Regions from separate parts of the Sinobaca sp. H24 genome, predicted to be linked through region 1. Evidence: riboswitches for the same ligand, from Rfam matches in the RefSeq annotation. Region 1 holds a riboswitch; each other region holds the start of a gene.

Region 1 (7,351 bases):
AGCGTATTCGTTTATCTGCGCCAGCCTGCTGATGATACCTACCGGGGGTATTTTTGCTAAAAGCAGCCTGCTGTTCCAGCCGCAGGTGCTGCTGTTTGCGTTCGGTCTTGCGATTATCCCGACGGTACTTGCCTATATCTTGTACACGATCGGTCTGACCCATGTTGAATCAAGCCGTGCTTCTATTCTTTCCACGGTGGAGCCGGTAGTCGCCATTATTATCGGGGTTGCTGTATTTGGCGACCGGCTTGATGGATGGCAGACGCTCGGGGTGCTGCTCGTCCTGTCCTCTGTTCTGCTTGTTGCCGAAACTAAGAAATCAAAATCCGCTCTTCTGCCCGAGAGTCCATAAATAAGCCAGCTTTCCTTTGATTAGGAGAGCTGGCTTTTTCTGCGCAGTATTTCTGCTGTCTGTGCGGCTTTTTTTAATGCAATCACGTGCATCGTATCGTCTTTCATAATCACGATCAGCCTCTTTTTTTCCGCATAGGGCGAGCCGACGCGGTTTGCCTCATCATGTTCGAGTGCAGACGGCCCCTGTGATACCTCAATTCGTTTCATCTGATCAATCGGAAGCGCCAGTGTCTGCAGAGAATGCTTAAGTATCCTCCCTATTTTGGCACGTGTGCGCACAAAGTACACATACACTGCCGCAATAACGAGCAGCAGAAGAATGCCAGCAGCCATTTTCATGTTTATTCCCTCTTTTCTATTTATCCTGCCAGGGTCTATTCTAACAAAATATCGAATCCGCTTTGCAATTCTTTTATTCTCCCTATAAAATAAGAACAAATGTTCGTAAAATGGTTTGTTTTTTTTGCTGTATTTACCTTTTGTTCATATAGAAGCATATCTCACACCCTGATTGTTGCACGGAAGAATAGAAAGGAGGGAACATCGTGGCTTATTATTTATCACATCTTCTGGGAAAATGCCCTCAGCTTGATCACTATATTCATACCCACAAACAAGCGCTCTCTTCTCCTCTTCTCCGGCAGTTTCTTGCCGATCCTGTTCACTGTAATTTGTTTATAGAGGCAGTATGCTGTAAGAAAGAAGGAGATCAATCAGCGCTCGATAAAGCATTCCGGCAGTATCGGGAGGAAAAGAAATTAACAGCGTATATTTTAAAGTCTCTTCATTGGCACGCAGTACAGTTTGATAAAAAACACCGGAAAATAGAAACCCTTCAGCCGCTTATTGTGGACAGCGATACGTGGGAAGAGCCGGTATGGGAAGCGCCGCTGTCCTCGCATGTTCTTGCCGAAGAGCTGGAAAGCAGAACGCTGTATACCGCCTATCAGGCATTAACTTCACATCAACAGTGGATTTTGCAAAAAAGCTATGCAGAACAAATGAGGGATTATTGCAAAACAAATGAGGGACCTGAGGGATATGACGCCTCAGGCTATTTACCGGTCCAGACATCAGGGCCTTTCCAGACTTTACGCTTATATTACAGCGACCATCTATTAAAAGGAGCGAGATATAATGACAGCCTCTCTATATGTCTTAGCAGAAAAAGCGAAACAGCAGGACCGGGAAGCCATGTATGACTTTCTGCAGAAATTTGAGCCCTTTATTCAGAAATCGCTGTCGCAGACAAAACCGCAGAACCGGGAAGATCTGCGCCAGGATCTTCGATTAAAGTGTATGGAATGCGTCCACCGCTTCGAACCGGGCCGGACGCCGGGGATTTTTCGAATTTGTCAACACACTCGAACACAATCAAAAATAACAGCAGAATCGGGTTTTTTAATCGCTATTTCCTTTTTTACACGGAATAGGACCTATTATATGTCTTACATGTCAATCTGATGACAGGGTCTTTAAGACTATATAACGCTTTGCAAATCCCCTTCTCTTTCGGTGCTTGTCCGGCTTATACTAATAAATGACAACAAACCTGACATTTTAAACAGCAGCAGACAGGTATCGATTAAAGGGGGATTATGGTGAAAAATCGTTTTTCATGGATGAAGTGGGGAATTCCGATAGTTATTGTTCTTACGCTGGGATGGGCTACGTATTATTTTGTTACTCCTACCTTCAGCCATCAGTATCAGCAGTTGACCGAACGTGTAGAAGTTGGCGTTAAATACACTAATCCCGAGGACTCTATTGTTTATATCCACCCCTACGTCGAAAATCCTAACAACGAGGAAATCACCTGTTATCACGATGATCAATTTGTAGAGATACGCGTGCTTGATGAAGACGGTAACCACCTTGATGAAGCGGTCTCTATGGAAGAAAAGCGAGGCGGATCTTCAACAGGCGAAGAAGTATTAAAGCCAGGCCAAAAAACCATGAACTCCACTTATTATAAAGTAGAACTTCCCGATAATGCTGATTCGATTCAGCTTGTCTATAATGGTTCCGTGAAGGATCAGCATGGTATCGACCAGGTAGAGGAAACGATAAATGTAAACCTGGACTACTTGATTATGTAGAATAGATGATAAACCAAAAACGGCTTCGTGCTCATAGAGAGCACAAAGCCGTTTTTTATTCTGACATATTTACAAATATATCATCAACGTTAGGCGTCTCGGAAATGTACTCCATTTCTTCGAGCCAGCTGATCGTTTCCTCCCAGGATTCCCGATCCTGGCTGCCAAAGGCTTCGTCTTCTGTTTCCATTTTATCCATCAATATATTCAGGCTTTCTTCTTCTACTTCCCGTTCCAGCGGAAAATTTTCCTGATCCTCATTCTCAAATAAAATGTCCAGGCTTTCTTCCGGATGATCTTTCATGTATGTGTAGCCTTTTTCTGCCGCCGTCCAGAAGGCATTAATTTTCTCTTCTTCCACTGCCAGCGTCTCTTCATTTGTGACGAGAACAAGCTCGTAAAACGGAGGAACGCCGTAATCGACCGGATTAAAATATTCTACAGACGTACCGGCATGTTCCAGCACAGGTACTTCATGATTAATGTATGCCCCGCTTACCGCATCGGCCCGGTCACTTACGAGAGAAGACTGCAGCTCAAAGCCGATGTCTACCAGATCTACTTCTTCGAATTGGCCGCCGTCGTCCTCCACCATCGTTTCTACAATCGGCTCATTAACCGGAATACCCGGATATCCGACGGTCCGGCCTTCTAAATCTCTCGGCCGTTCTATGTCAGAGTCCGCTTTGTACACAATGTGGTTAAGAGGAGACCGTACAATGGCCGCAACGCTTACTACAGGAATACCTTCAGTACGCGCCGTAATGACGTCCGGCTGATAGCTGATACCAAGATCCACTTCCCCTGCAGCGGCCAGATTCAAAGGATCCGTCGGATTCGTTGGAAACATAATATTCACGTCGAGCCCCTCTTCCTCGAAGTATCCTTTTTCCTGGGCCGTGTACAAATAGCTGTGCACCGCGTTGGGGTACCAGTCCAGCATAATATCAACTTCCTGCAGCTCTTCGTTTTCTGCCTGCTGTTCGCTTTCGCTTCCACATCCCGCCAGTACTGCAGCCCCTGCAGCAAACAGTACGGCCTGCCTGATCCATTTATTCCGCTTATTCATTATCTATTTCCTCCTTTTTTTGTAGTTGCATATTCTACTGCTTTTACTGCCAAAAAAAGACCAATGCCTACGAGCGACAACAGAACAATCGGTGCAAATACGCCGGCTGCGTCCATCTGCGTCATCATCCTGCGGCTGAAATATCCGAGTCCCGCATCTGCTCCCAGCCATTCTCCAATAGCCGCACCTATGACACTCAGCGTAACTGCAACTTTTAATCCAGAGTAGAAAGAAGGAAGGGCCATCGGTACCTGAACTTTTCTGAAAATCTGCCAGCTTCCGGCGCCCATCGTCCGAAGCAGATCCTGCATATCCCTGCTTGCTGTCCGAAGACCGTCAAACGCCCCGACTGTGATTGGGAAAAAAGTAATCAGCACCGTAACAGCGACTTTGCTCCACATGGAATAGCCAAACCACAAAACAAAGATCGGAGCAAGTGCAATAATCGGTATGGTCTGCGACGTGATAAGTAAAGGAAACACACTCTTTTCCACCACCCGGCTCCGGCTCATCAGCACCGCAATGCCAACTCCGCAAACAATTGAGATGCCAAGTCCGGTTCCTATAACGAGAAGTGTGGCCGGCAGGTGTACAAGAAATAATATATCAGCGAGCTCCACCAGCCGTTGCAGCACCGCAGACGGTGCCGGCAGTATATAAGGCGTGTCATACCAGCGGGCTCCTGCTTCCCAGATAATAAAAAAAACAGACGCAAGCAGAGCCGCTCCGATGTAAGAAACGCCTGTCCCTTTCCAGCCATTCATCGCAGCCTCTCCTCCCTGCGCATTCTTTCAATCAGCTCCCGCTTCAGCTTTAAGAGCTCCGGGTGATCCCGTGCCCCCTCGTCTCTCGGCCTTGGAAGCGGGACAGTAATTTCCGTGAGGGGACCCTTTATCGGCGGTTCGGTAAATAATAAAATACGATCGGATAGAAATAACGCTTCTTCGATGTCATGGGTAATAAAAATAAGCGTCTGCCTTGAAGCCTGCCACTTCTCAAGCAGCCACTCCTGCATCATAAAACGGGTTATGGAATCAAGCGCACTGAATGGTTCATCCAGCATGAGGATGTCGTTTCCTCCTACTACGGCACGAAGAAAAGACACGCGCTGCTTCATTCCACCGGACAGTTCATGTGGATACTTATGTTCGAGACCCCCGAGGCCGAATGCTTCTAAATGAGCGGATACCCGTTTTCCTGCCTCTTTTTTGGAAAGACCGTTTATTTCCAGAGGAAGCATGCCATTCTCCAAAATGGTGCGCCAGGGCAGCAGCATATCCTGCTGCGGCATGTAGCCTACCCTGCCAAGCCTTATGCCGGAATCTGATCCGTGCAGATGCACAGACCCATTGACTGGATTGCTTAACCCTGCGGCAAGCCGGAAGAACGTTGACTTTCCTGAGCCGCTCGGTCCAAGCAGGCTGACAAATTCTCCTTTCTCCACTACAGCCTGCACCTGCTCGAAGATCGGTGCATCGGTATCAGCATAGGCATAGGTCACATCCCGAAATTCCAGTGCCGGTTTCTGCTTTTTATTCATTTCCGCCCCCTTTTTTACATGTGCCTTGCTTTCCCGGAACTTGTATCTGCACACAAAAAAGCCGCTCCAGTAGAGGAGCGGCGGAAAAATCGTTCTATCATTAAAAACAGCACGAGAGGCTGCTTTTTCAGGTGAACATTCCGCACTTTCCTCCGCTGGTGTTATCCAGATCAGGTTCCAGGGTTAGGATGAATATCATCCCTCTCAGCTTTGCAGCACCCCTAGTGCTTGTTATATGATTTGTCTTTGCCTCTTAAAGATAGCACATATTCGAAATGGTTCATACCGGAAGTTTTATTCCAGAAAAATCTCTGCTCCTGTAACACGTACACGCATGATATGATTAAGAAAATGTCTACATTAGGAGAGTCTATTATCGCTGATACCATACTCACTATACATCTTGCTGCTGTAGCAGTAGTTATTCTGCTCGCAGGTGCTGTTTATATATTTCACAAGACCAATATGAATCGGACCGCTGTTCTTCTTCACTACCTGCTTCGATTCTTCTATCTGCCGCTGCTGTTAACCGGCGGGCTTGTTCTCGGTCTTCGTCCCGTTTATTTAGGCGGCCTGTTTAAACTGGCCTGCGGCTTAATAAGCATCGGATTAATTGAAGTTTACTTTGTTCACTTATTCAAGAACACCGGCCACCCTCTCTTCGTCCGTTTTGTGATAGGATTTGTTATATTTACTATTATTTTAGGATTGCTGCTCCCTCAGGGCATTTATTTACTATAAGACGAATTTGACACATAAAGGAGCGTTTTCCCATGGCAAAAAACAAAAAACAATTTGCTGTTATAGGCCTAGGCCGATTTGGAGGGAGTATCTGTCGGGAACTTTATCATTTAGGCTATGAAGTTCTTGCGATTGATCAGGATGAAGAAAAAGTGGACGAATACGTCACGTATGCTACGCAGACAGCCTGCATCGACTCTACGGATGAAAAAGCATTAAAGTCCCTGGGTCTTGGCAACTTTGACCATGTGGTTGTCGCTATCGGTGACCATATTCAGGCAAGTGTGCTTACGACACTTGTATTAAAAGATATGAACGTACCGATTGTCTGGGCCAAAGCCCAGAATAAATACCATCAGAAGGTGCTAGATAAGATCGGCGCTGACCGGGTAGTACACCCGGAATTTGATATGGGAATCCGTGTTGCCCACAACATGACTTCGGAAAAAGTTATTGATTTCATCGACTTGAGCAATGATTACACAATTGTCGAAGTGTATGCTACAAAAAAACTACACCGTAAAACCTTGATTGATTCAAATGTCCGGGCCACGTATGGCGTGACGATTCTTGCGATTAAACGAAATGAAGACGTTAATGTATCTCCCCGCCCTAATGATCAAATTGAGCAGGGAGACATGCTGATTGTTTTAGGTCACAAAGATGAGATCCGCCGCTTTGAGAACGAAGGCCTTTAGATTTAAAAGATTTCCGTTTTTAATGAAGCGGGGTCTCCCAAAAGGTACCCCTGACCAGCAAAATGCTGCCAGCCAAACCAGGCGCACGCTTTCGGCAGGCCATGCCTCAGCTAAAGAGAAAACCTTTCTTTATCTTCAGCGATGGCTGGTCTGCCTGAGTCGGCACCTGGTTATTTTTATGATTTTTCATAAGAGTCAGCTTAAAAAAATAAATAGCTCAACGATGCAAAAAGAACCTCACATCCTTGTAAAGTGGATGCGAGGTTCTTCATTTATTTCCTCATAGCATGATAAAAATATTTTTTGGGACAGTCTCTTTTTAATAAGATTCTTCAAAAGTGGTTGGATTTTCTTCGAATCGAACGCTTTTGCCTGTTTCGCTGCTCTCATAGAGCGCCTCAACGATTTTTGTCACTTTCATCGCCTGCTCCGGCTTCACAATAAGCTCTGCTTCACCTGTGCAGGAATCCACAAAATTATTTGCCTGATAGTACGGCTCTATATTATCGATTTTATTAATTTGAGCCGTGCTGTTTAACAGGGTGCCATATTTAGATTGATACAGTTCAAACGGAAAGAGCTGTAAACCGCCTTCTACTCCGGAAATGCTCAGCTGTTCCGTATCTTCTTTTATATTAGCTGCCCAGGAGCATTCCAGCTGCATCGTAATATCGTTTTCAAATGTGATATATCCGGTTACATGGTCTTCCACGTTAAATGTGTTCTGGTCAAACTGACCCCACTCGTTCGTGAGATTCGGCGCTTTGCTCAACCGATCGTACGTTTTTGCCATTACTTCCAGCGGCTTCGGATTTCCAAGCAGCCATAAAGACAGATCAAGCAGGTGACA
Region 2 (7,351 bases), on a different contig from region 1:
TTAATGGAGAATCCATCGCTTTTTTCAAAACGAATTCGGATAAAATCAGGGCGATCCGAAACAGCTGCCCGCACAAAGGAGGTCCTCTTTCCCAGGGGATTGTCAGCGGAGATTATGTATTCTGTCCGCTGCATGACTGGAAAATAAGCACGGTGGACGGGAAAGCCCAGGCTCCCGATGTCGGCTGCACTCATTCCTATTCGGTGCAGGTGGAAGGGAACAGTGTCTATATACAAATATAAAAAGCGCTGACGATAGCAAATCCCTTATCTCAACTGATATAGTTGCGATAAGGGATTTTTTTGTCTATATCAAGTCGGAAAGGAAAGAATAGCGATGACGTTTGATGTATTGATGATAGGGCTGTTTTTTATTTTTATACAGGTATTTGCGAATATCTTTGTAAAAGGCCCAAGGATCAGAAGCTTTCGCTGGCTCTCTTTTTCGGGAGGAATTGCCGTAGCTTATATATTTGTTTATGTTCTGCCCGCTCTGCATGAAGAACAGGAAGCCTTCAGCGGCGAGCTTACAATGGAATCCGAGCTGTACATACTGGGCTTAGTAGGCCTGATGGTATTTTATACAGTGTTTAAAACAGCTGATGCCCAGCAGAAAAAAGGAAAACGGGATGGGGATGCATTTTTTTTTACATACAGGTTGGCTTCTTTACGCTGTATAATATGCTGATTTCCTATATTGTGTTTGCCTCTGATGTAGAAACCGTGCAGGGCGTGTTCTATGCACTGGCGGTAGGCCTTCACTTTATGTCCGTATCACACGATTTATGGCGTGAAGATAAAGAGCGCTATGAGAAAGTGGCCCGTTATGTTCTGGCTGCCGGTATTCTCGGCGGATGGCTGGTGGGTCTGTTCGTACCGTATTCTTCGCTTGGACTGGCTGTTGTATTTGCATTTATCTCAGGCGCAATGCTGATGAATGTATTAAATAAAGAGATGCCAAACGAAGAAAATGCGCACCTTCCTACGTTTCTTATTTCTGCAGGAGGGTACGCGATTATAGCGACATTGTTGAAATATTTCTTTCAATGGTAAAGTTAAAGTGTTTTTGGGGCACGAAAGAAGGCTGGGGAATATTTAGCCAGCAGCACAATAATAACAATAGTAATGAGTGCTTCCGGAATAAGGTAGGAAGCGTTATACACGGCTGAGTACAAAACGACAGGCATGTCGCCGGCATAAGCGCCGAACCAGATCACGCCGGAGGCAAAGTGATCAATAAATCGCAGCAGGGCAGCAAAGGCCACTCCGATCACGATAGATGCATAAGGAACTCCATTTGTGAACGATCGGGAAGTAATAAACAAACCGGCGGCGCCAAGAACCGTATAAGCTACTGGGTATTCGAGCACAAGCTGTACCGGATGAACAATCGTTGCCCCGGTAAAAAGCTGCAGGATGCCGACAATGAACCCGGTGAGCGCTCCCGCCTTCCAGCCGCGCCGGAAAGCGATAATAAATATAGGAATCATAATGAGAGAAATGGACCCTCCCATTGCCCATAAAGCACCGAACTGCACATAGCTCAAAATAATCGACAATGCGGCCATGAGCGAGATTTCAATCATAATGACGAGTCTTTGATGTTTCAATATACTGCTCCTTTCCCAACTACAGAGACAGGAAAGACGAGGCTTCTATATGTATAGAGCGTTCGCCACTTCCCTACGCTGGCATCACCCAGTTCAGGTTCCAAGAGTTGAGGCTCTGCCTCTCTCAGTCCAACGACACCTCTAGTGGTTTATATTTGTTTCCTCTCTCATCATACGGTTTCTGCCGGTAAAATCAAGAGAGAAGCATAAATCCAAATAAAGAAGGGTAAGGAACAGAAGAAGAATGAGAGAAAGGCTGGAATAATCGAATGAACATACCAGGCAATTTACTTTTGGCCTATTTAAAAGGAAGCGGGCTGTCGACGACAGTAACGCTGCTCATGCTGATTTTTTATATTGTAAGCTTAGGAGAAATCAGTGATTTTGAACTGCTTGCCGCCGTTCTCGTTTTCCATACATATATTGGGTCGCTTGCCGGTATGTTTCTGCTGCGGTTTCTGCGCCCTTTGGAAAATGGAATTGTCTATCCTATTCTGGGATTGTTATTTTTGGAACGGTGGGCTGCTGTACGGCCTGTTTATTATTTATACGTATAACCTTGAAGGCTACTTTATCGGTGTAACGATGGCTTCTTCGATCTCGTTTTTCTGCAGCCAGGTTGTTAAATCGAAAGGCGCCTCTTATTTACTGGCGGCTCTGGGACCGCTTTTTCTGCTGCTTATTTTTCTTTCCGTTCAGTTTATAGGTACTCTTGGCAGCTGATAAATTATGGAATAGCTATTAACTATCGTAATTCTCTGACTTTTCTTATATACTTTCCTTACGGCGCATAAATAAAGCGCTTTCTTTTTAAGGGTGAAAAGAGAAAAGGGGGAGTATGATGCCAGCTATAGTGTTAGCTCTTGTCGGTTTTATCGTATTTGCATTGGGCTACCGGTATTATTCAAAATTTATTGCAGAACGGATTTACCGGCTCGATCCCAATTTCCGAACGCCGGCCCATGAATTCAGGGACGGTGTCGATTTTGTTCCTACGAATAAATTTGTTCTCTGGGGTCACCATTTTACGTCTGTAGCCGGAGCAGCGCCTATCGTAGGTCCGGCTATTGCTGTCTACTGGGGATGGCTTCCGGCATTTTTATGGGTGATTCTCGGTACGGTGTTTGCAGCCGGCGTACATGATTTTGGAACGCTCGTGCTGTCTGTCCGCAACAAGGGGCAGTCGATCGGAACGCTGGCGGAGAAAATTATCGGCCGCCGGGCCAAGCTGTTGTTTTTATTCATTATTCTTATTCTTGTATTGATGGTAAATGCGGTGTTTGCCTGGGTTATTGCCAATCTTTTTATTACTTTTCCTGCCAGCGTTATTTCTGTATTTATTCAAATTCCGCTTGCGATCTGGATTGGTTATACGATCAACCGTAAAGGAAAAAGTATGCTGATTCCTTCCTTAATAGGGCTGGCTGTCATGTACAGCGCTGCAATTGCAGCAAGCTATATTCCTGCGCTTCAGATTGATCTGGTAAGCTACTTTGGAGGAGAAGGCAGCACCGTATTTGCCGGGCTTGATGCCGTTTCCGTTTCCTTTATGATATGGATTGCCGTATTAATGATTTATGTATACATAGCTTCTGTTCTTCCTGTATGGAAGCTGCTTCAGCCGAGAGATTTTATTAATTCCCATCAGCTGGTAATCGGACTGGCTATTTTGTATTTGGGTCTTTTCTTTACCTGGCCGGCCGCAGAAATGACAGCGCCGGTTACACGTAGCGTTCTTGATGTTTCCTGGTTTCCGCTGCTGTTTATTACGATAGCCTGCGGCGCTATTTCGGGTTTCCATGGCCTGGTTTCCTCAGGTACAACGTCAAAACAACTGAATAAAGAAACAGATGCCCGTTTTGTCGGCTACTTTGGAGCCGTAGGAGAAGGGGTTTTGGCTCTTATCACCATTCTTGCTGTAAGTACATTTTTTGCCACGCAGACAGATTTCTTAAATGCGTATGAAAGCTATAATGTAGCAAATGCGGATGGGCTGACGTACTTTATTGGTGGAGCCGGACAGCTTGCGGCCGGTATCGGTCTTCCGCCGGGAACCGCGGAAACGATTGTTGCGGTTATCGTTGTAAGCTTTGCGGCAACGACGCTTGATACATCTGTGCGCCTGATGCGCTACATTATTTCCGAGCTTGGTCAGGAATATAACGTCAAGCCGCTTACAAAAAAGCACGTAGCTACTTCTATTGCTGTCGGTGGCAGTATGGCACTCGTTCTTCTGCCTGGAGGCGACCGCGGATTTGGTTCCGGCGGCTACCTGCTCTGGCCGCTGTTTGGTACATCGAACCAGCTGCTCGCCGGTATCAGCCTGTTATTAATCAGCATCTGGCTGCGCCGGAAAGGACGAAACTTCCTATTTACCTTCGTACCGATGCTCTTCCTGTTATTTATGACTCTTTGGGCAATGATTAATCAGGTTGTGTTCCAATGGTCAGGATTAGGCGGCGGGGAAGCGCAGATTTTATTATTTGTGATGGGATCAATTATATTAGGATTCACTATATGGATTCTGCTTGAAGCAGTCATGCTGTTCCGCAGGGAACCGCCGAACACAGAACCTGATCAAGAGTAAAGGAGGCGCGTGAAAATGGGATTTCAGGAAACGGTCAAGCAGTGGCTGGCTTACTACGAAGAAGTGATCAGCCTGCCCCATCAGGCAGAGCGTAAAAGAGAGCTTCGGGATGAGGAAGACCTGTTTATGCTGCTCTGTTTTTCGGAGCTGCTCGGTCTCCCCAACCCGGTATCTTACTATACGCTGGAACTGTACCCGGAGATGCTGGAACATTTTCACGACTGGCATAAGCGGATGGGAATGGAAAAATCACCGCTTACCGGTATCCGCTGCTGTTAATAAATGAATCCAACGATAAGAAGGGGACGGAATGAAAACCTTATTTAAAAAAGAAATTTTGTTTTTTGGAGGAAAGGGAGGCGTTGGGAAATCAACCTCCGCTTCTGCTTTTGCCCTTGCCTCTGCAGAAGCAGGCTATCGGACGCTGCTCGTTTCAACAGATCCGGCCCATAATCTAAGCGACCTGTTTGACCAGACAATCGGTGATGAGAAAACCGCTTTGGCTGATAACCTGTGGGGGATGGAAATTGATCCCCAACAAGAAGCCCGCCGCTATATTGAGAGGGTTAAGCAGAACCTTAAAGGTGTGGTTCGTTCCTCCATGGCAGATGAAGTAAACCGGCAGATTGATATGGCGGCTGTGTCACCGGGTTCGGACGAATCGGCTTTATTCGACAGGCTGATTCATATTATCCTGGAGGAAAAGGAAGCGGTGGACACGATCGTATTTGATACTGCGCCGACCGGGCACACGGTCCGGCTTCTTTCCCTGCCGGAAATGATGGAAGCCTGGATGGAAGGCATGCTCAAACGCAGAAGCAAAGTGAACGATAACTACTCGCAGTGGATGAATGACGGCGAGCCGGTGGAGGATCCGATCTATCAGATTTTAATGGAGCGAAAAGACCGGTTTTCGCGTGTGCGCCGTATTTTAATGGATCCAAAACGAACCGCCTGTGTGTACGTGCTTGTGCCGGAAAAGCTGCCTATTGCTGAAACCAAACGGGCCCTGCAGCTGCTTGAGCAGGTTAATATGCCGGTACCTGCTATTTTAATTAACAAGTGTATGCCTGAATCCGCGGGCAGCAGTCCGTTTATTCAAAAAAGACGGGCGCAGGAAGCAGATTATATCAAGCAGATTAAAGAAGCATTTCCCGGGCAGCAGCAGACGTACCTGCCTCTGCTGGAAGAAGATATTCATTCAATCGCTGATATTCGAACGATAGCAGAAGCCATCGTCCCCGATTGAAAAGAGCGTGCCGGAAGGCATGCTCTTTCTTTGTATGAGGCTTGTTTAAAAGAAAGATAAAACGGTAATGAGAATAGGATACTTGATTCAATTTGGAGGTTCTATAAAATGGAAACGACTAAAATTGCGAATACCGGGATAGAAGCTTCCCGCATCGGCCTTGGCACATGGGCGATAGGCGGTAAAATGTGGGGAGGCACGAATGAAGAAGATTCCATTAAAACCATTCATGCTGCTTTAGACAAAGGGATTTCTCTTATCGACACAGCACCTGCCTATGGATTGGGAGAATCAGAAGAGCTTGTCGGAAAAGCAGTAGAACAGTACGGCGGCAGAAACAATATTGTTCTGTCCACCAAAGCAGGATTAAACTGGACGGAAGAGGGCGGCATGTACAGAGATGCATCAGAAGCCCGTATTAAAAAAGAAGTAGAGGACTCCCTCCGCCGGCTCCGCAGTGATCATATTGACGTGTACCATGTACACTGGCCGGATCCGGAAATAGATATCGAAGAAACAGCAGCAGCTATGAAAAAGTTATTCGATGAGGGAAAGATAAGAGCAATCGGGCTCAGCAACTTTACACCGGAGCAGATAGATGTCTTTCAGGAAACGGCACCGGTTCATATTCTGCAGCCGCCGTATAATATTTTTGAAAGAGGCATTGAAGAAGAAGTTCTTCCTTATACGAGAAAGCACGATATAACCAATTTATCGTATGGAAGCTTATGCCGCGGTCTGTTGAGCGGAAAAATGTCATCAGACCGCACGTTCAAGGGAGATGACCTGCGCAACAACGATCCTAAGTTTCAGGAAGATACCCTGCCAAACTACATTGCTGCAGTGAATGAACTCGATCAATATGTGCAGAACAAGTATAACAAGCGAGTGATTCATCTTGCGATCCGCTGGGTGCTTGATCAGCCCGGCTCCGATATTGCCCTTTGGGGATCGAGACGGCCGGACCAGCTTGATCCGGTAGAAGAGTCCATGGGATGGAAGCTCGATGATACCGATCATCAGGCAGTAAATGAAATCGTCGATAAGCATATTAAAGAACCAATCGGCCCGGAATTTATGGCACCGCCTGCTAAATCAGAATAAGCCGAATAATAAGCCTGTCTCCATTGGAGACAGGCTTATTAAATGTTGTCAACAATGCTCCTGTCGAATTAGTGTTTTCCTTTCGTTGTAGACGCTCTGATAACGCTTTATTATAAAGATACAGCAATGATTACTACTTATCATCCAGATAACCGCTGTTCATGTAAAAAGTAATTAAATCATGACAGCATATCTTTTAATAAACAAGGAGGGTTTTACTATGAGTACAGCTCAAGGAGAAGCACAGAGCAAAGGCAGCATCCGTGCAAAGGTGCAGCGGTTCGGCAGTTATTTAAGCGGCATGATTATGCCAAACATTGGGGCATTTATTGCCTGGGGTCTTATTACAGCCCTTTTCATTGCAGACGGACCGATTCCGGTTGCCAATATTGAAGAGAGTATAGTCGGCCCGATGCTGACCTATCTGCTACCGCTGTTGATCGGTTATACCGGCGGACGGATGGTGCACGGCGATATGCGCGGCGGGGTCGTCGGTGCGATTGCTACGATGGGAGTTATCGCAGGAGCAGAGATTCCGATGTTCCTCGGCGCCATGATGATGGGGCCGTTAGGCGGCTTGGCCATTAAGAAATTTGACCAGGCGGTGGACGGAAAGATTAAGCAGGGCTTTGAAATGCTTGTGAACAACTTCTCCTCCGGTATTATCGGAGGTGCTCTCGCCATCTTTGGTCTATATGCAATTGGGCCGCTTGTTAGCGGGCTTACCGGTGCACTCGGAAGCGGTGTAGACTGGATTGTCGGTCTTGGCCTGCTGCCGCTCGTCAGCATTTTCATTGAGCCG
Region 3 (7,351 bases), on a different contig from region 1:
TTCAAGCGGGAAATTTTCCTGATCTTCGTTTTCGAATAAAATATCCAGGCTTTCTTCTGGATGGTTTTTCATATACGTATATCCTTTTTCCGCAGCACTCCAAAAGGCATTAATTTTCGCTTCGTCTTCTTCCAGCGTTTCTTCATTCGTTACAAGAACCAGCTCGTAAAATGGCGGAACTCCGTAATCCACCGGATCAAAGTATTCCACAGAAGTGCCTGCGTGCTCGAGTACCGGCACTTCGTGATTAATATATGCCCCGCTTACCGCATCCGCCCGGTCGCTGACAAGAGAAGACTGCAGCTCAAAGCCGATACCACCAGATCGACCTCGTCAAACTGGCCGCCGTCGGTTTCTACCATGGTTTCTACGATCGGCTCATTGACCGGAATACCGGGGTAGCCTACTGTAAGGCCTTCTAAATCCCTCGGTCGTTCTATGTCGGAATCTGCTTTGTACACAACGTGATTAAGCGGAGACCTCACAATAGCCGCTACGCTCACGACCGGGATCCCTTCAGTACGTGCCGTAATGACGTCCGGCTGATATGTGATGCCAAGATCTACTTCTCCTGCTGCCGCCAGATTAAGAGGATCGGTGGGATTGGTAGGAAACATAATATTTACATCCAGCCCTTCTTCTTCAAAATACCCCTTTTCCTGCGCCGTGTATAAGTAGCTGTGAACCGCATTGGGATACCAGTCCAGCATAATATCGACTTCCTGCAGCTCATTGTTTTCTGTCTGCTGATCCCCGCCGCTTTCATTCCCACAGCCTGCCAGCACCAAAACCCCCGCAGTCAGCATCCCCGATCGTTTAAACCATGTGTTAATCTTTTTCATGATCTTCTTCCTCCTTTTTTTGTTGTCGCATATTCGATCGCTTTCACTCCCAAAAACAGGCCGATGCCTAATAAAGACAACAAAACAATTGGGGCAAATACACCAGCCGCGTCCATCTGTGTCATCATTCTGCGGCTGAAATAACCGAGGCCCGCATCCGCCCCCAGCCATTCCCCGATTGCGGCTCCTATAACGCTGAGCGTTACCGCTACCTTTAACCCGGAATAAAAAGAAGGCAGGGCCATTGGAACCTGAACTTTTCTAAAAATCTGCCAGCTGCCTGCCCCCATCGTACGAAGCAGGTCCTCCATATCTTTACTGGCTGCGCGGAGGCCGTCGAACGCTCCAACCGTAATTGGAAAAAAGGTAATCAGCACCGTGACGGCGACTTTGCTCCACATCGAATAGCCGAACCACAAAACGAAAATCGGCGCCAGCGCAATGATAGGGATGGTCTGTGACGTAATTAACAAAGGAAACACACTTTTTTCCACCGCCCGGCTCCGGCTCATAAGAACGGCAATACCGACTCCGCAAACGATAGAGATTGCGAGGCCGGTTACGATAACGAGAAAAGTCGCCGGAAGGTGCACCAGAAACAAAATATCGGCAAGTTCCCCCAGTCTCTGCAGCACAGCAGACGGCGCCGGAAGAATATAAGGCGTATCGTACCAGCGTGCCACTGCTTCCCAAATGATAAAAAATGCAGCTGCCAGGAGAGCCGCACCGGTATAGGAGGTGCCTGCGCTTTTCCAGCGATTCATATTATCCCGCCCTCTCTGCGCATCCTATTAATAAGTTCCCGCTTCAGCTTTACCAGCTCCGGATGGTCACGGTCATTTTCTTTTCTCGGCCTTGACAGCGGCACCGTAATCTCTGTAAAACGGCCCTCTATCGGCGGCTGCGTAAACAATAAAATATGGTCCGATAGAAACAAAGCTTCCTCTATATCATGGGTAATGAAAACCAGCGTCTGTCCGGCCATCTGCCCAGCAAATCGGGTAATAGAATCAAGCGCACTGAATGGCTCATCCAGCATAAGAATGTCACTGCCTCCTACTACCGCCCGGAGAAAAGACACTCTTTGTCTCATTCCGCCGGACAGTTCATGCGGGTATTGGTTTTCCACCCCGTCCAGGCGAATGCTTTCAAATGGGCGGACACGTTACGCGCCGCTTCTTTTTTGGGGACCCGTTTATTTCCAGGGGAAGCATGCCATTTTCCAAAATAGTCCGCCAGGGCAGCAGAAGATCCTGCTGCGGCATATAGCCGACACGTCCAAGCCTTGTTTCAGGTACAGAACCATGCAGAAGAACCGTGCCCTGATCAGGATGACTTAATCCTGCTGCCAACCGGAAGAACGTGGATTTTCCAGAACCGCTCGGCCCAAGCAGGCTGACAAATTCACCTTCCTTCACCTCTGCCTGTACATGTTGAAAAATCGTCCTCTGACTGCCTTTATATGTGTAGGTCACATCTCGAAATTCCAGTGCTGTCTCCTGATGTTCAGGTCTATACCGTTTATTCATTTTCTGCCTCCCTGCCCCACCACAATCCCGGAATCCCAACACAAAAAAGCCGCTCCAGCAGGGGAGCGGCGGAAAAATCAGTTCTATCAATAAAAACAGCTCGATCGGCTGTTTCTTCAGGTGAACCTTCCGCACTTCCCTCCGCTGGTGTTATCCAGATCAGGTTCCAGGGTTAGGATGAACAACATCCCTCTCAGCTTTTCAGCACCCCTAGTGCTTGTGGTATGAAATTATCTGTCTTCTTAAAGATAGCATACATTGAAAGCAGATTGTACCGGGAGTTTTATTTAAAGAAAAATCTCTGCTCCTGTATATTCAGCACACGTGATATGATTAAGAAAACGTCTACATTAGCTAGGAGAGGCTTTATGACCGATACAATACTTACCATACACCTTATTGTTATTGCTGCCGTCCTTCAGGTGCTATTTCACCAGACCAATATGAAGCGTACGGCAGTTCTTCTTCACTACGTGCTGCGATTTATGTACCTTCCAGCCATTTTTACCGGCGGGCTTGTGCTTGGCCTCCGTCCTGTTTATCTGGGCGGGCTGTTAAAAATTGCCTGCGGCTTTATCAGCGTCGGTTTAATCGAAGTCTACTTAGTTCAGCTGTTTAAAAACACCAGACACCGGCTGTTTACCCGGTTTATGATAGGATTTGTACTATTTACTGTTATCCTCGGATTAACACTGCCCCAGGGTATCTCTCTGCTGTAGGAAAAAAATGGACATCTAAAGGAGCGCTTTTTCATGCCAAAAAATAAAAAACAATTTGCCGTTATCGGCCTGGGCCGATTCGGAGGCAGTATCTGCCGTGAACTCTATCATTTGGGCTACGAAGTTCTCGCCATTGACCAGGATGAAGAAAAGGTGGATGAATATGTTACCTACCCAGACAGATGAAAAAAAAGCCTTAAAGTCGTTAGGGCTTGGCAACTTTGACCATGTTGTCGTCGCGATCGGTGATCATATTCAGGCAAGTGTGCTCACCACACTCGTATTAAAAGATATGAATGTGCCGATTGTATGGGCCAAAGCCCAGAATAAATACCACCAGAAAGTGCTTGATAAAATCGGCGCCGACCGCGTAGTCCACCCGGAATTTGATATGGGAATACGCGTAGCCCACAATATGACTTCCGAAAAGGTTATTGATTTCATCGACTTAAGCAACGACTACACGATTGTAGAAGTATATGCCACAAAAAAACTACCGTAAAACGCTGATTGACTCCACCAATATGGGCCACATCCTTGCTATTAAACGAAATAGACGTTAACGTGTCCCCTCGTCCCAACGATACGATTGAGCAGGGCGACATGCTGATTGTACTGGGCATAAGATGAAATCCGCCGCTTTGAAAACGAAGGGTTATAAGCTTACTGCTTCTACCCAAAAAGATGAAAGAACATCGTTTACAAAGAATTCGAAATCTATTTACCTCTACACGCTAGAGTGGTTTCTCGACAACCTAAAAAAACCAAGCCCGGGGGCCTGGTTTTTTAATAAGATTCTTCAAAACTGGTGGATTTTCTTCAAATCGGACACTTTGTCCTGATTCACTGCTCTATAAGAGCTTCGACTATTTTGGTTACCTTCATAGCCTGCTCCGGGTTTAACAATAAGTTCCGCTCGCCTGTACAGGCATCTACAAAGTTGTTCGCCTGATAGTATGGCTCAATATTATCAATTTTATTAATCTGGGCTGTGCTGTTCAAAAGGGTGCCGTACTTCGCTTGATACAGCTCAAATGGAAATAGCTGAAATCCGCCTTCCACGCCGGAAATGCTGAGCTGTTCCGTATCTTCTTTTATATTGGCTGCCCAGGAACATTCCAGCTGCCAGCGTAATATCATTTTCAAATGTGATATACCCGGTCACGTGATCCTCCACGTTAAAGGTAGTGTGATCAAACTGGCCCCATTCGTTCGTAAGATTCGGCGCTTTGCTTAAACGGTCATACGTTTTTGCCATAACCTCAAGCGGCTCCGGATCTCCAAGCAGCCACAAGGAGATCAAGCAGATGGCAGCCGTAGGTCAATCAGGCTTCCTCCGCCCTGGAGTTCTTTATTTGTAAATACGCCCCAGCCCGGTACTTTACGACGGCGGAGTGCCTGGAAACGACAAACAAGCGGGTCGCCGATTTCATGATTTTCCATCATTTGTTTGGCAATCTGGGCTTCCGGTCCAAAACGATAGTGAAAGGCAACGGCCAGAACCGAATCTGTTTTTTCAGCCGCTTCTATCATACGGCTGCATTCTTCGGTCGTAATAGCCATAGGCTTTTCGCAGAGCACATGAATGCCTCTGTTCAACGCCTGTACGGCAATATCTGCATGAAATTTATTGGGGGTGCAGATAATGACTGCATCCACCTCTTCAAGCATTCTTTCAATATTGTGGTAGACCCGGGCGATAGAGAAAGACGCCGCTACTTCCTGGGCCCGGTCCTGATTAATATCGTATACCCCTTCAATCGATACTTTCTCTTCAAGCTGTTGAAAAGTAGGAATGTGCCTTGACTGCGCGATTCCACCTGATCCAATGATGCCGATTTTCAGCTTGTCCATTACTATTTACCCCCTCTAGTGTGGCCATCAGCGTCCGGCAGCTGTTTTGCCTGCAATAGGCTCAAGCGGCTGGGCGTTTCCGTAAACCGGCTTTGGTGTAGCCAGTCCTGCTGCCCAGTGTATGCCATTGCTTATTACTCGCTGAATGTCTGTATGGTAATACGTTGGATATGTTTCATGTCCCGGCCGGAAATAAAAAATCTTCCCCCGTCCACGCTGAAAAGTGGCACCGCTCCTGAATACTTCCCCACCTTCGAACCAGCTGACAAACAACAATTCCTCCGGTACAGGAATGTCAAAATGCTCCCCGTACATTTCTTCTTTCTCCAGCTCAATAAATTCCCCTATGCCATCCGTAATGGGATGTGTAGGATTGACGACCCAAAGACGTTCCTTTTCATCCGCTTCTCTCCATTTCAGGTCACAGGAAGTACCCATGAGCTTTTTAAACACTTTTGAGAAATGAGCAGAGTGAAGTACTATCAGTCCCATTCCTTCCAACACCCGTTCTTTCACCCGTTCTGCGACCTCTTCGGTCACTTCATCATGAGCCTGATGACCCCACCAGACGAGAACATCCGTATGATTTAGAACCTCCTCTGTTAACCCATGTTCCGGTTCATCCAATGTAGCTGTGCTGACATCAAGCCCCTCTTTTTCCAGGAAGCCTTGAATAGCTCCGTGAATTCCTTCCGGATAAATCGAAGAAACCACCTCGTTTTCTTTCTCGTGCCTGTTTTCGTTCCATACTACAATTTTCATAAAGGCCTCCTATATCAATTATAATATATTTTAGTAATAAATTAACCTTTTGTTGCTCGAACGTTCCCTATGAAAATATACCCTTTTCGAAGGAAAAGAATGAATTACTGCAGTGAAAAGCTCTATTAGTGCGGATTCTGCAGAAAAAAAATGAAATGATGAGAATACTCATCATTTTAAAAATTAAATCATAACAGAAAGAAGATATTATTTTCTTATCTTCTTCACGCTGGCATTATGTAAAACTTACTGCGGAGTGATCCGAAACGTTTCGATTTCTCAGCTTCATTATAGTAAGCGTTTCCAAATAATGCAAGCAGAAATTCAACTAAGCAGAAAAGTAGGCGGAGTGAATCCTTTCCTCTATACTAATAAAAGATGAAAAAAGAGGAGGAATCAGCATGAGGCAGTCCCCTTGAATTGCAAAAAAAGGAGCTGGGTCCAGCTTCAATACCGATCATGCGCTAACTAATGCAGCGTCTCTTGCACCCGCTGAAAAAAAGGCGGTTTTTTTAACCTTTGACGACGGGCCGAGCCGCACTACTCATCAAATTTTGGATATATTAAAAGACAAACAGGCAAAGGCGGCTTTCTTCTGGCAGGGCCGGCTGGTTCATCCGCAGCGGCCTGCACTGCGGGTTATTGAGGAGGGGCATACGCTTGGCTCCCACACTCACCGCCATCCTAACCTTACATCGCTCTCCTTTGATAAACAAAAGCATGAAATACAAAGCAGCCTCGACTCTATCAAAAGTATCAGCCCGGCGCCTATAGAATATTTCCGGCCGCCCTATGGACGCTACAATGAAGAAACGGTTCGTGTCGTAAACGAGCTCGGTTTGGAACTCGTTATGTGGGATACTGCTTCGTTTGACTGGAAAGAAAAAAAGAGCCCGGAGGCTATTCTTTCCAACGTTATGGACACTATCCAGCCGGGATCGATTGTACTGCTTCATGAACTTCAGCAGACTGTGTCCATTCTGCCCGAACTGATCGACCTGCTTCATAAAGAAGGGTATACGTGCCTAGCCCTGCCTTCTCAGCGCAGCGGATAATCGTGGTCAATAGGACGGAAAAAGTTAGTGCGGGTCACTTCAGCCGCCGTTTCCGGATCCCGTTTTTCCATCGCGTAAATAATCTGGTCATGCTCTTCAATGGATTCCTCTGTCAGGATAATCGAATCATGATAGAACAGCCGCCTGACGTGCGATTGCAGGGAAAGTGTGGTTTTTGAAATATACGGATTACGAATGCTGTCTACGATAATATCATGAAACTTTTCGTCCCATTTCAATGCAGCCCGGTAGTCGCCATCCTGAATTGCTTCTGTGAACTGCTCATTTACGTTTCGCAGCTCTTCTATCATTGGCTCTTCCATATTCTTTGCTGCTATTTCCGCTGCCAGCGCCTGCAGGGCAGCGAGCGGTGGAAATATTAATACAGCATCTTCGGGCTTCACCTGTGTTACCTGCGTAACAACTCCAGGCTTCATTGCTACGAACCCATCTTCGTTTAAGAGCTGCAGCGCCTCTCTTATAGGTGTCCTGCTCACTCCAAGAGCCTCCGCCAGTTCAGAGTCGTTAATTTTTTCTTCAGGCTGGAGCGTTCCGTCAATAATCCATTTTTGAATTTGCAGATACGCCCG
Region 4 (7,351 bases), on a different contig from region 1:
CGATACGCTTCAGGAAAAGACATGCCCTATCTGTAAATCAAAAATGGAAAAAGGCGAAAAAGAAGTTATTATCGCGCAAAGAAGAAACAACAGAAGATAATAAGAAAAGCGGACACATCCGTTAAGCCCCAGAGCTCCTGGAGCTCCTGCAAGAAGAGCCTGCGATTCGCTGACAGGAGGGAAGGAGGCTCGAGGGGCTGGATGTGGAGCTGGACAACAAGAAAGGAATAAGAGTCCTGGTCAGCCGCAGAGATTTCTGGAAAGTTCGCGCAGGAAGCTCTGCTGCCGAAGCGTAACCTGAAGAAGCGGCAGCGGTTGGACTCTTATTCTGGACAAAGAAAAGCGGACACATCCGTTAAGCCCCAGAGGCTTTTAAGAATGGATAAAAAGAAAAGCCTAAAGCGGTGTTAAAGTCGCTTTAGGCCTTTTTTTATAGGGGGAATGGTGGTGGAGCCTTTGGAAAACATGCTTTTGATCATGTATTGTCCATATTGGATCCCCTGATGATAAGACACTTTACCGGGAAGCGGCGGGATATGCTCGACATGAGCGTCAATAACGACAGGAACCTCACTGGTGGATGCCTGCTTCAATGCGTGCCGGAGCTCTTCGCGTGAATCAGCTGTATAGCCGATCCCCCCGCAGGCGCGGGCAAACGCTGCATAATCTATATCACTAATATCCGTTGCTTCAGGCTGATTGCCCATTGCCTGCTGTTCAAATTCAATCATCGAAATTTTTTCATTATTGAATACGACCATAATAATGGGGAGCTTATATTTTACAGCTGTTACAAAATCCTGCATGCCCATCGAAAAACCGCCGTCGCCGACAATACCAATCACCTGGCGGTCAGGAAAAGCAAGTTTTGCTGCAATCGCTCCGGGCAGCGAACAGCCCATCGTTGCAAGCCAGGAGGAAATGATCATCTTTTGCTTATTCAGGTGTAGATAGCGGGCGGTCCAGACTGTAATACTGCCCACATCGAGAGAGACAATAGCATCATCTTCCAACATACGCTGGATCTCAGCCATGGCCTGCTGAGGCTGCAGGAGCTTCGTTTCTTTATCAATGTCCTGCTGGAGTTCGTCGTTCCAGCTTTTCCGTTTTTTAATACAGCTTTGCAGAAAATCATCCTCTTTTTCTTCAAGCCCATTCGTGAACCATGGGAGAATCGAGCGCAGATCTCCTATAAGTCCGACCCGGGAAGGGTAATATTTCCCGATAACAGAAGAATCAATATCAATTTGGACGGCCGGGGTGTTCTCTGGAAGAAATTCACGATAAGGAAATGCTGTTCCAAGCAGGAGGAGCAGATCGGCTTCCTGTATGGCTTCATAGGACGGCTTTGTCCCAAGCTGTCCGAGCTGGCCCATATTGTGTGGATGATCATCCGGGATCATTCCTTTAGCCGGAAGGGAAACGATAATAGGTGCTTTGATTTTTTCAGCGAAAGCCAATACTTCATCGGCTGCACCTTCGGCTCCCTTTCCAACGAGAATAGCAGGTTTTTTTGATTCGTGTATATACGCCGTTGCTTCTTTGAGGTCTTTTTCCTCCGGACGTATAACAGGAGAAGAATAGATGGGGGACGTCATGGCTTCTTTTGATTTCACCTTCTGGCTGAATAAATCATCCGGAACAATTAGAACGGCCGGGCCTTTTTGGGCGTAAGCTGTACGTATAGCCTGATTAAGCATATCCGGAAGCTGCTCGGCTGTCTGGACGCGGCGGTTGTATACCCCTACGTCTTCAAACATCGCTTCAAGCTTTAACTCCTGAAAATGATCGGTTCCGACCATTGTGCTGCTGATTTGTCCTACAATAGCAAGGACTGGTACTTTGTCTTTTTTTGCGTCGTAAAGTCCGTTCTGCAGATGAACAGCTCCGGGACCTGCAATGGATAAACAGACACCAATCTGATGAGTAAGCTTGGCATGTGCTGAGGCCGCAAGTGCCCCTGTTTCTTCGTGTCGTATTTGAATAAAACGAATGTCTTCCTGTTTTCGGAGTTCTTCCATCAGTTCATTAATAGAATCACCCGGCATTCCAAAAATCCGGTCTACCTGCCACGTGTGTAAAAGATCAATCACCTGTTTACCGGCTGTTTGTTCGAGCATTAGAACATCCCCCGTTTCATAGTGTTATATAGGTTAAACCATTCCCTGTTCACGGACTATTAAACAATTCTTTCCAAACGTAGAGGTCTTATGCTACTTAAAAATATTGAACCAGCCTTTCCATTTAAACAAAAGCAAAAACGCCTGCTGTGCCGGCCATCGCTGCGAGAGTAATAAAATAGCCGTTATCTGCTGAAAGCTCCGGCATGTTCGTAAAGTTCATACCATACAGTCCGGCAATAAAGGTAAGCGGAATAAAAATAGTAGAAACAATAGTCAAAGTCATCATAATTTCGTTCATTCGATTGGAGTTGATCGTCTGATAGTTGTCCCGCATATCAGAAGTCATCTCGCGGTTCGATTGAATGAGTTCAGTCTGTTTTAATAAGTGATCATATATGTCCCGGTAGTATGCCTTATGTTCCGTAATAAGTTCCAGGCGCAGGTCAAGCATCCGGTAAAGAAGATCCCGCATTGGTACGATAGTCCGGCGCAGCTGAAGAAGGTCTCCGCGGATATCAAACACTTCATCAATCAAAGCCCCATATGTTTTGTCCGCGTCTTTTTCTTCAATTTCGTTCAGGCGGTCTTCCATTTGATAGAGAGGCGGGAAGTACGCGTCAACCATCTTATCGATAACAGAATAAATAATGTAATATGGCCCCTTATCACGAAAATCAGCAGAGGCCAGGGCCTTTTCCCAGACTGCATCTATCTCCGGCGAGGCGCTTAAGTGAAAGGTCACGACAAAGTTACTGCCGGAAAGATATCTACTTCTTTTTTAGCAAAGGTGTCCTTCTGAAGCGAATGCATGACAAAAAAACTCAAAATCTTCATAGTGATCGTATTTAGGGCGCTGCATGGAATGAAAGCAGTCTTCCACAGCGAGCGGATGAAAAGCAAAATCCTGTTCCAGCCGGGAAGCTTCTTCATCCGCAGGGTCTCTAAAATCAGCCCAGAACCATTTAATCGTGTTATCTGCCAGCAGCACAGAAATATCTTCATTTTCTTTCCACTCATTATGTATCGTAACCGCCATTGTGCGAATCATGGACGTGCTCCTTTCTGTATCTTAACCAACATATATAAATAGCCTATTTGTCACCAGGTCAAACATGCGGTTGTATGAAAACGCAATATATGATTTACTGGAAATACAAATGAATAATCACGCATCACTTCTAGGGGAGCTGTATAAGCTGAGAAAAGGAGACATCCTTGACCCTTATTACCTGATCTGGTTCATACCGGCGGAGGGAAGAAGCGGAAGACGGTTTCGTTGTCTTTGCTTCTTCTTTCAGGAAGAAGCTTTTTTGTATTCTAGATGCGAATCAGCCATTTGATGGGGGAGCAGAGATAATGACAGAACTATCCGGACTGTTAACACATATGGAAGAGAAGCAGGAAGATCTTCTCGAACTGGTGAGGACCTTAATTTCTTACAAAACACCGGCACCACCGGCAAGATACAGCAGAGATCCAGGCGTTTATTGCTTCGTATGTAAAAGAAATGAACTATGAGGTCGACACCTGGGACGTTTACCCCGGTGATCCTAACGTTGTAGCGACGAAAAAAGGAACCAGTTCATCCAAATACCACAGTCTTATACTGAACGGACATGTCGATACAGCAGAAGTGGAAGGATCAGAATGGACAACAGACCCATATCAGGCAGAAGTAAAAGATGGCTGGATTCAGGGGCGCGGGGCAGCCGATATGAAAGGCGGGCTGGCCGGAGCTTTATTTGTGCTGCGTATGTTCCATGAACAGGGAATAAAGCTTCCAGGTGACCTGACGCTGCAGTCAGTCATTGGAGAAGAGGTTGGTGAGGCAGGAACGCTTGCCTGCTGCAGGCGCGGCTACACAGCAGACTATGCGCTCGTTGTAGATACGAGTGATCTTCACATTCAGGGCCAGGGCGGCGTGATTACCGGATGGATTACGATCAAAAGTCCGGAGACGTTCCATGATGCCATGAGACGGAATATGATCCATGCAGGAGGCGCAGTAAGGGGAGCCAGTGCAATTGAAAAAATGATGGTTATTATCCAGGGCCTGCAGACGCTGGAAAGACAGTGGGCTGTAGAAAAGAGTTACCCCGGCGTTCCGGCCGGAGCTAACACGATTAACCCGGCCGTCATTGAAGGGGGAAGGAACGCGGCGTTTGTAGCAGATGAATGCCGGCTTTGGGTGACGGTTCACTTCTACCCGGATGAAACACATGAATCTGCCGCTGCAGAAGTAGAAGCACATATACGGAATGTGGCATCAGGAGATCCCTGGCTGCAACATCATCCTCCTGTATTTGAATGGGGCGGTACGTCTATGATTGAGGACCGGGGAGAAATTTTTCCATCGCTTTCGGTTGATAAAGAACATAAGGGGACGAACATGCTGGCAGACTCCCTGGAGAAAATATCTGGAGAAAAAGCAGTCCTTGATGTTTCTCCCACTGTAACAGATGGAGGGTGGCTTGGAGATGCCGGTATCCCAACAGCTATCTTTGGACCGGGGACGCTTTCGAATGCACACGCCGTGAACGAACAACTTTCTATTGATCAGCTGCTTACATTTACGAGAACGCTTGCCGTTTATATATACGAATGGCTGCACTCAGAAAAGAACGAGGAGGAATAGATATGTCATTCAGCCGCACGCTTCAGCAGAAACTGGAGCCGATCTGGACCAAAAACCACAGCCATCCATTTGTTACCGGGATGGGAGACGGGACATTGGACAAAGATGCATTTCGTTATTTCATGATTCAGGATTATTTGTATTTAAAAGAGTATTCCCGCTTGTTTGCAATGGGAACGATGAAAGCCCGGACACTAAAAACGATGGGGGAGTTCGCCGATCTGCTGCAGTCTACTCTGAATGAAGAAATGCAGCTGCACCGGGAATACAGTGCTAAGCTGAATATTACAGAAGAAGAACTGGAGCAGGCAGAGGCAGCCCCTGTCACTTTGGCTTATACAAGATACATGCTGCATGAAGGACAAAGCGGCGGGCTCGCCGAGCTGACAGCGGCCCTGCTTCCGTGTATGTGGAGCTACGCAGAAATCGGACGGGATTTAAGCCGTATACCCGGCGCTGCTGAGCACGAGTTATATGGAGAATGGATACGGATGTACAGTGATCCTGGTTTTCAGGAGCTTGCCGACTGGTGCATTGCTCTGTTGGATGAACTGGCAGAAGGGAAGCCTCAGCATGAACTCGACAAGCTGGAAGAAATCTTTTTAACGACAACTAAATTTGAGTATTTGTTCTGGGATATGGCCTATCATCATAAAACCTGGCCGGTATAATAGAAAGAAACACGAATCGAAAAAAAACCTCGGATTCCTAAAAAGGGATCCGAGGTTTTTTTGTTACGACTTCTTTTGAGGCAGCTCTTTTTTTGATTTAAGGTTTTTTTAACAAGAATACCCCAAACCATTCGTTTTCATCGGTCCAGAATGCGTCGACTTCCAAATGTGCCTGGTCGACAAGAGCAATAAATTCAGAAATGGAAAACTTATGCGAGTTTTCCGTATGAATGGTTTCGCCTTTGGAAAAATGAAAGGTGTGCTCTTCCAGAGAGATGAATTGTTCTTTATTGCTTTGAATATGCATTTCGATGCGCCCTTTTTCCTCGGAATAAAAAGCATGATGCATAAAATCGTCAGCATGGATGCCCGCATTCATTTCCTTATTCATACGTTCCAGAATGTTTAAGTTAAAGGCAGCCGTAATCCCCTTTTCATCATTGTAGGCTTTGTGAAGAAGGGAGGTGTCTTTCTTTAAATCGACACCAATCAAAATCTGCCCATCTGCCGCAAGCTCACTTCCAAGCGACTGCAGAAAATCCGTGGCTTCTTCTCTTTGGAAGTTGCCTATTGTAGAACCTAGAAAACAGATTGTTTTATTGATTTCCAGGTCCTCGTGCAGAAACTCCAGCGTGCTCGTGTAATCTGCGCAGATGCCGGTAACTTCCAATGCCGGATAATACTTCAGCACTTGTTCTGCCGTATCCTGAAGGGCGCTGATCGATATATCGACCGGTTTATAAGCTGCAGGCTTGTCCAGGAAAGGAAGCACCTGATTAATTTTTTCGAAGCTTCCGCTGCCGAGTTCAATAATATGAGCCTGTCCACCGATCGCCGCAGCAATATCAGGGCCAAAATCGTGCAGGATTTCCATTTCTGCCCGGCTTACATAATACTCCGGCAGCTTTGTAATGGCATTAAATAATTCACTTCCTGTTTTGTCGTAAAAATGCTTAGCAGGAAGGGTCTTGGGCATCTGTCCAAGACCGGCAATGACATCATCTTTAAAAGAAGACAACTCAGGCTGCAGATCTACTAACGTATAAGGAAGGTTTATTTTTTTCATTTATTCATCCCTGGCAAGACGGATACCGCTGAACTGCCAGCGTTTTTCAGGTGGAAAGAAATTTCGGTACGTAGAGCGGATGTGTGCCTGAGGTGTGGCACAGGAGCCGCCGCGCAGTACCATTTGGTTACTCATGAATTTAGCATTATATTCTCCGAGTGCCCCTTCGAGAGGACGGTTATTTGGATAAGGAGCATAAGGGCTTCTCGTCCATTCCCATACGTTCCATAGACCTGATGCGGTCTTCTACAGGTGCAGGGTGATAAGCCTCTGACTCTACAAAGTGTCCCTCTGGCGGATGATCACGGAAGGCATGCTCCCATTCCTGTTCTGTAGGAAGCCTGAATCCGGCCCAGCGGGAAAAGGCGTCTGCCTCATAATAGCTGATATGAGTCACTGGTTCTTCCGGATTCACTTTCTTTAATCCCTGGAGAGAATAGGCATACCATTCTCCATCGTGCTTTTCCCAGTACAGCGGGGCGTTCCACTGCTCCGCCTTGACGATGGCCCACCCTTCAGACAGCCAGTAGCCGGCTTCTGTATAGCCGCCGTCTTCTATGAATTCCATATATTCTCTGTTGGTTACAGGCACCGAGGCGATGGAAAAAGGATGAATCCAGTATTTGTGTACAGGACGTTCATTATCGAAAGAAAAATGAATGTTATTCGTTCCTATTTCAGTAAGGCCTTCCTCAAATGTCAGCCATTCTCTCGCCGCAGCAGTACCTCCGCCGGTTCGTTCTGGAAAGACGGCAGGATTTGTTGGATTAATAGAGAAGTTGTATTTAGTATCTGTAATAAGAAGTTCCTGATGCTGCTGTTCGTGCTGAAGACCAACTTCCATTAAATCAGCAAT

Evidence for each region. Region 1 has a riboswitch for thiamine pyrophosphate ahead of MMY81_RS27710 (ABC transporter ATP-binding protein). Riboswitches for the same ligand answer to the same signal wherever they lie in the genome.
Region 2: it holds a riboswitch for thiamine pyrophosphate, as region 1 does, so the genes downstream of both, thiT (energy-coupled thiamine transporter ThiT) here and MMY81_RS27710 (ABC transporter ATP-binding protein) in region 1, are expected to answer to the same signal.
Region 3: it holds a riboswitch for thiamine pyrophosphate, as region 1 does, so the genes downstream of both, MMY81_RS33935 (ATP-binding cassette domain-containing protein) here and MMY81_RS27710 (ABC transporter ATP-binding protein) in region 1, are expected to answer to the same signal.
Region 4: it holds a riboswitch for thiamine pyrophosphate, as region 1 does, so the genes downstream of both, MMY81_RS01190 (acetylornithine deacetylase) here and MMY81_RS27710 (ABC transporter ATP-binding protein) in region 1, are expected to answer to the same signal.

What each region holds. Positions count from the first base shown of each region.
Region 1 covers NZ_JALBWT010000037.1:22,630-29,980, forward strand. The annotation lists gene MMY81_RS27680 (EamA family transporter) at 1-352, shown strand, start outside; gene MMY81_RS27685 (hypothetical protein) at 373-693, opposite strand; gene MMY81_RS27690 (hypothetical protein) at 900-1,556, shown strand; gene MMY81_RS35940 (helix-turn-helix domain-containing protein) at 1,549-1,818, shown strand; gene MMY81_RS27695 (hypothetical protein) at 1,956-2,453, shown strand; gene MMY81_RS27700 (ABC transporter substrate-binding protein) at 2,509-3,522, opposite strand; gene MMY81_RS27705 (ABC transporter permease) at 3,522-4,286, opposite strand; gene MMY81_RS27710 (ABC transporter ATP-binding protein) at 4,283-5,062, opposite strand; TPP riboswitch at 5,193-5,295, opposite strand; gene MMY81_RS27715 (DUF1516 family protein) at 5,414-5,803, shown strand; gene MMY81_RS27720 (potassium channel family protein) at 5,836-6,501, shown strand; gene MMY81_RS27725 (Gfo/Idh/MocA family protein) at 6,821-7,351, opposite strand, start outside.
Region 2 covers NZ_JALBWT010000001.1:103,343-110,693, reverse strand. The annotation lists gene nirD (nitrite reductase small subunit NirD) at 1-242, shown strand, start outside; gene MMY81_RS00650 (hypothetical protein) at 337-687, shown strand; gene MMY81_RS00645 (hypothetical protein) at 681-1,052, shown strand; gene thiT (energy-coupled thiamine transporter ThiT) at 1,055-1,609, opposite strand; TPP riboswitch at 1,663-1,762, opposite strand; gene MMY81_RS00635 (hypothetical protein) at 1,879-2,166, shown strand; gene MMY81_RS00630 (hypothetical protein) at 2,195-2,332, shown strand; gene MMY81_RS00625 (carbon starvation CstA family protein) at 2,451-4,196, shown strand; gene MMY81_RS00620 (cory-CC-star protein) at 4,212-4,475, shown strand; gene MMY81_RS00615 (ArsA family ATPase) at 4,507-5,445, shown strand; gene MMY81_RS00610 (aldo/keto reductase) at 5,554-6,549, shown strand; gene MMY81_RS00605 (PTS mannitol transporter subunit IIBC) at 6,770-7,351, shown strand, end outside.
Region 3 covers NZ_JALBWT010000005.1:142,050-149,400, forward strand. The annotation lists gene MMY81_RS36245 (ABC transporter substrate-binding protein) at 1-315, opposite strand, end outside; gene MMY81_RS36250 (ABC transporter substrate-binding protein) at 264-842, opposite strand; gene MMY81_RS09490 (ABC transporter permease) at 839-1,606, opposite strand; gene MMY81_RS33930 (ATP-binding cassette domain-containing protein) at 1,603-1,971, opposite strand; gene MMY81_RS33935 (ATP-binding cassette domain-containing protein) at 1,991-2,371, opposite strand; TPP riboswitch at 2,491-2,593, opposite strand; gene MMY81_RS09500 (DUF1516 family protein) at 2,740-3,090, shown strand; partial or broken gene MMY81_RS09505 (potassium channel family protein) at 3,124-3,592, shown strand; partial or broken gene MMY81_RS09510 (Gfo/Idh/MocA family protein) at 3,846-4,944, opposite strand; gene MMY81_RS09515 (ThuA domain-containing protein) at 4,972-5,706, opposite strand; gene MMY81_RS09520 (polysaccharide deacetylase family protein) at 6,126-6,761, shown strand; gene MMY81_RS09525 (GntR family transcriptional regulator) at 6,746-7,351, opposite strand, start outside.
Region 4 covers NZ_JALBWT010000001.1:200,070-207,420, reverse strand. The annotation lists gene MMY81_RS01205 (cold-inducible protein YdjO-related protein) at 1-100, shown strand, start outside; gene MMY81_RS01200 (pyruvate oxidase) at 408-2,120, opposite strand; partial or broken gene corA (magnesium/cobalt transporter CorA) at 2,245-3,159, opposite strand; TPP riboswitch at 3,294-3,396, shown strand; partial or broken gene MMY81_RS01190 (acetylornithine deacetylase) at 3,477-4,758, shown strand; gene tenA (thiaminase II) at 4,761-5,429, shown strand; gene egtD (L-histidine N(alpha)-methyltransferase) at 5,527-6,495, opposite strand; partial or broken gene MMY81_RS01175 (ergothioneine biosynthesis protein EgtB) at 6,496-6,660, opposite strand; gene egtB (ergothioneine biosynthesis protein EgtB) at 6,674-7,351, opposite strand, start outside.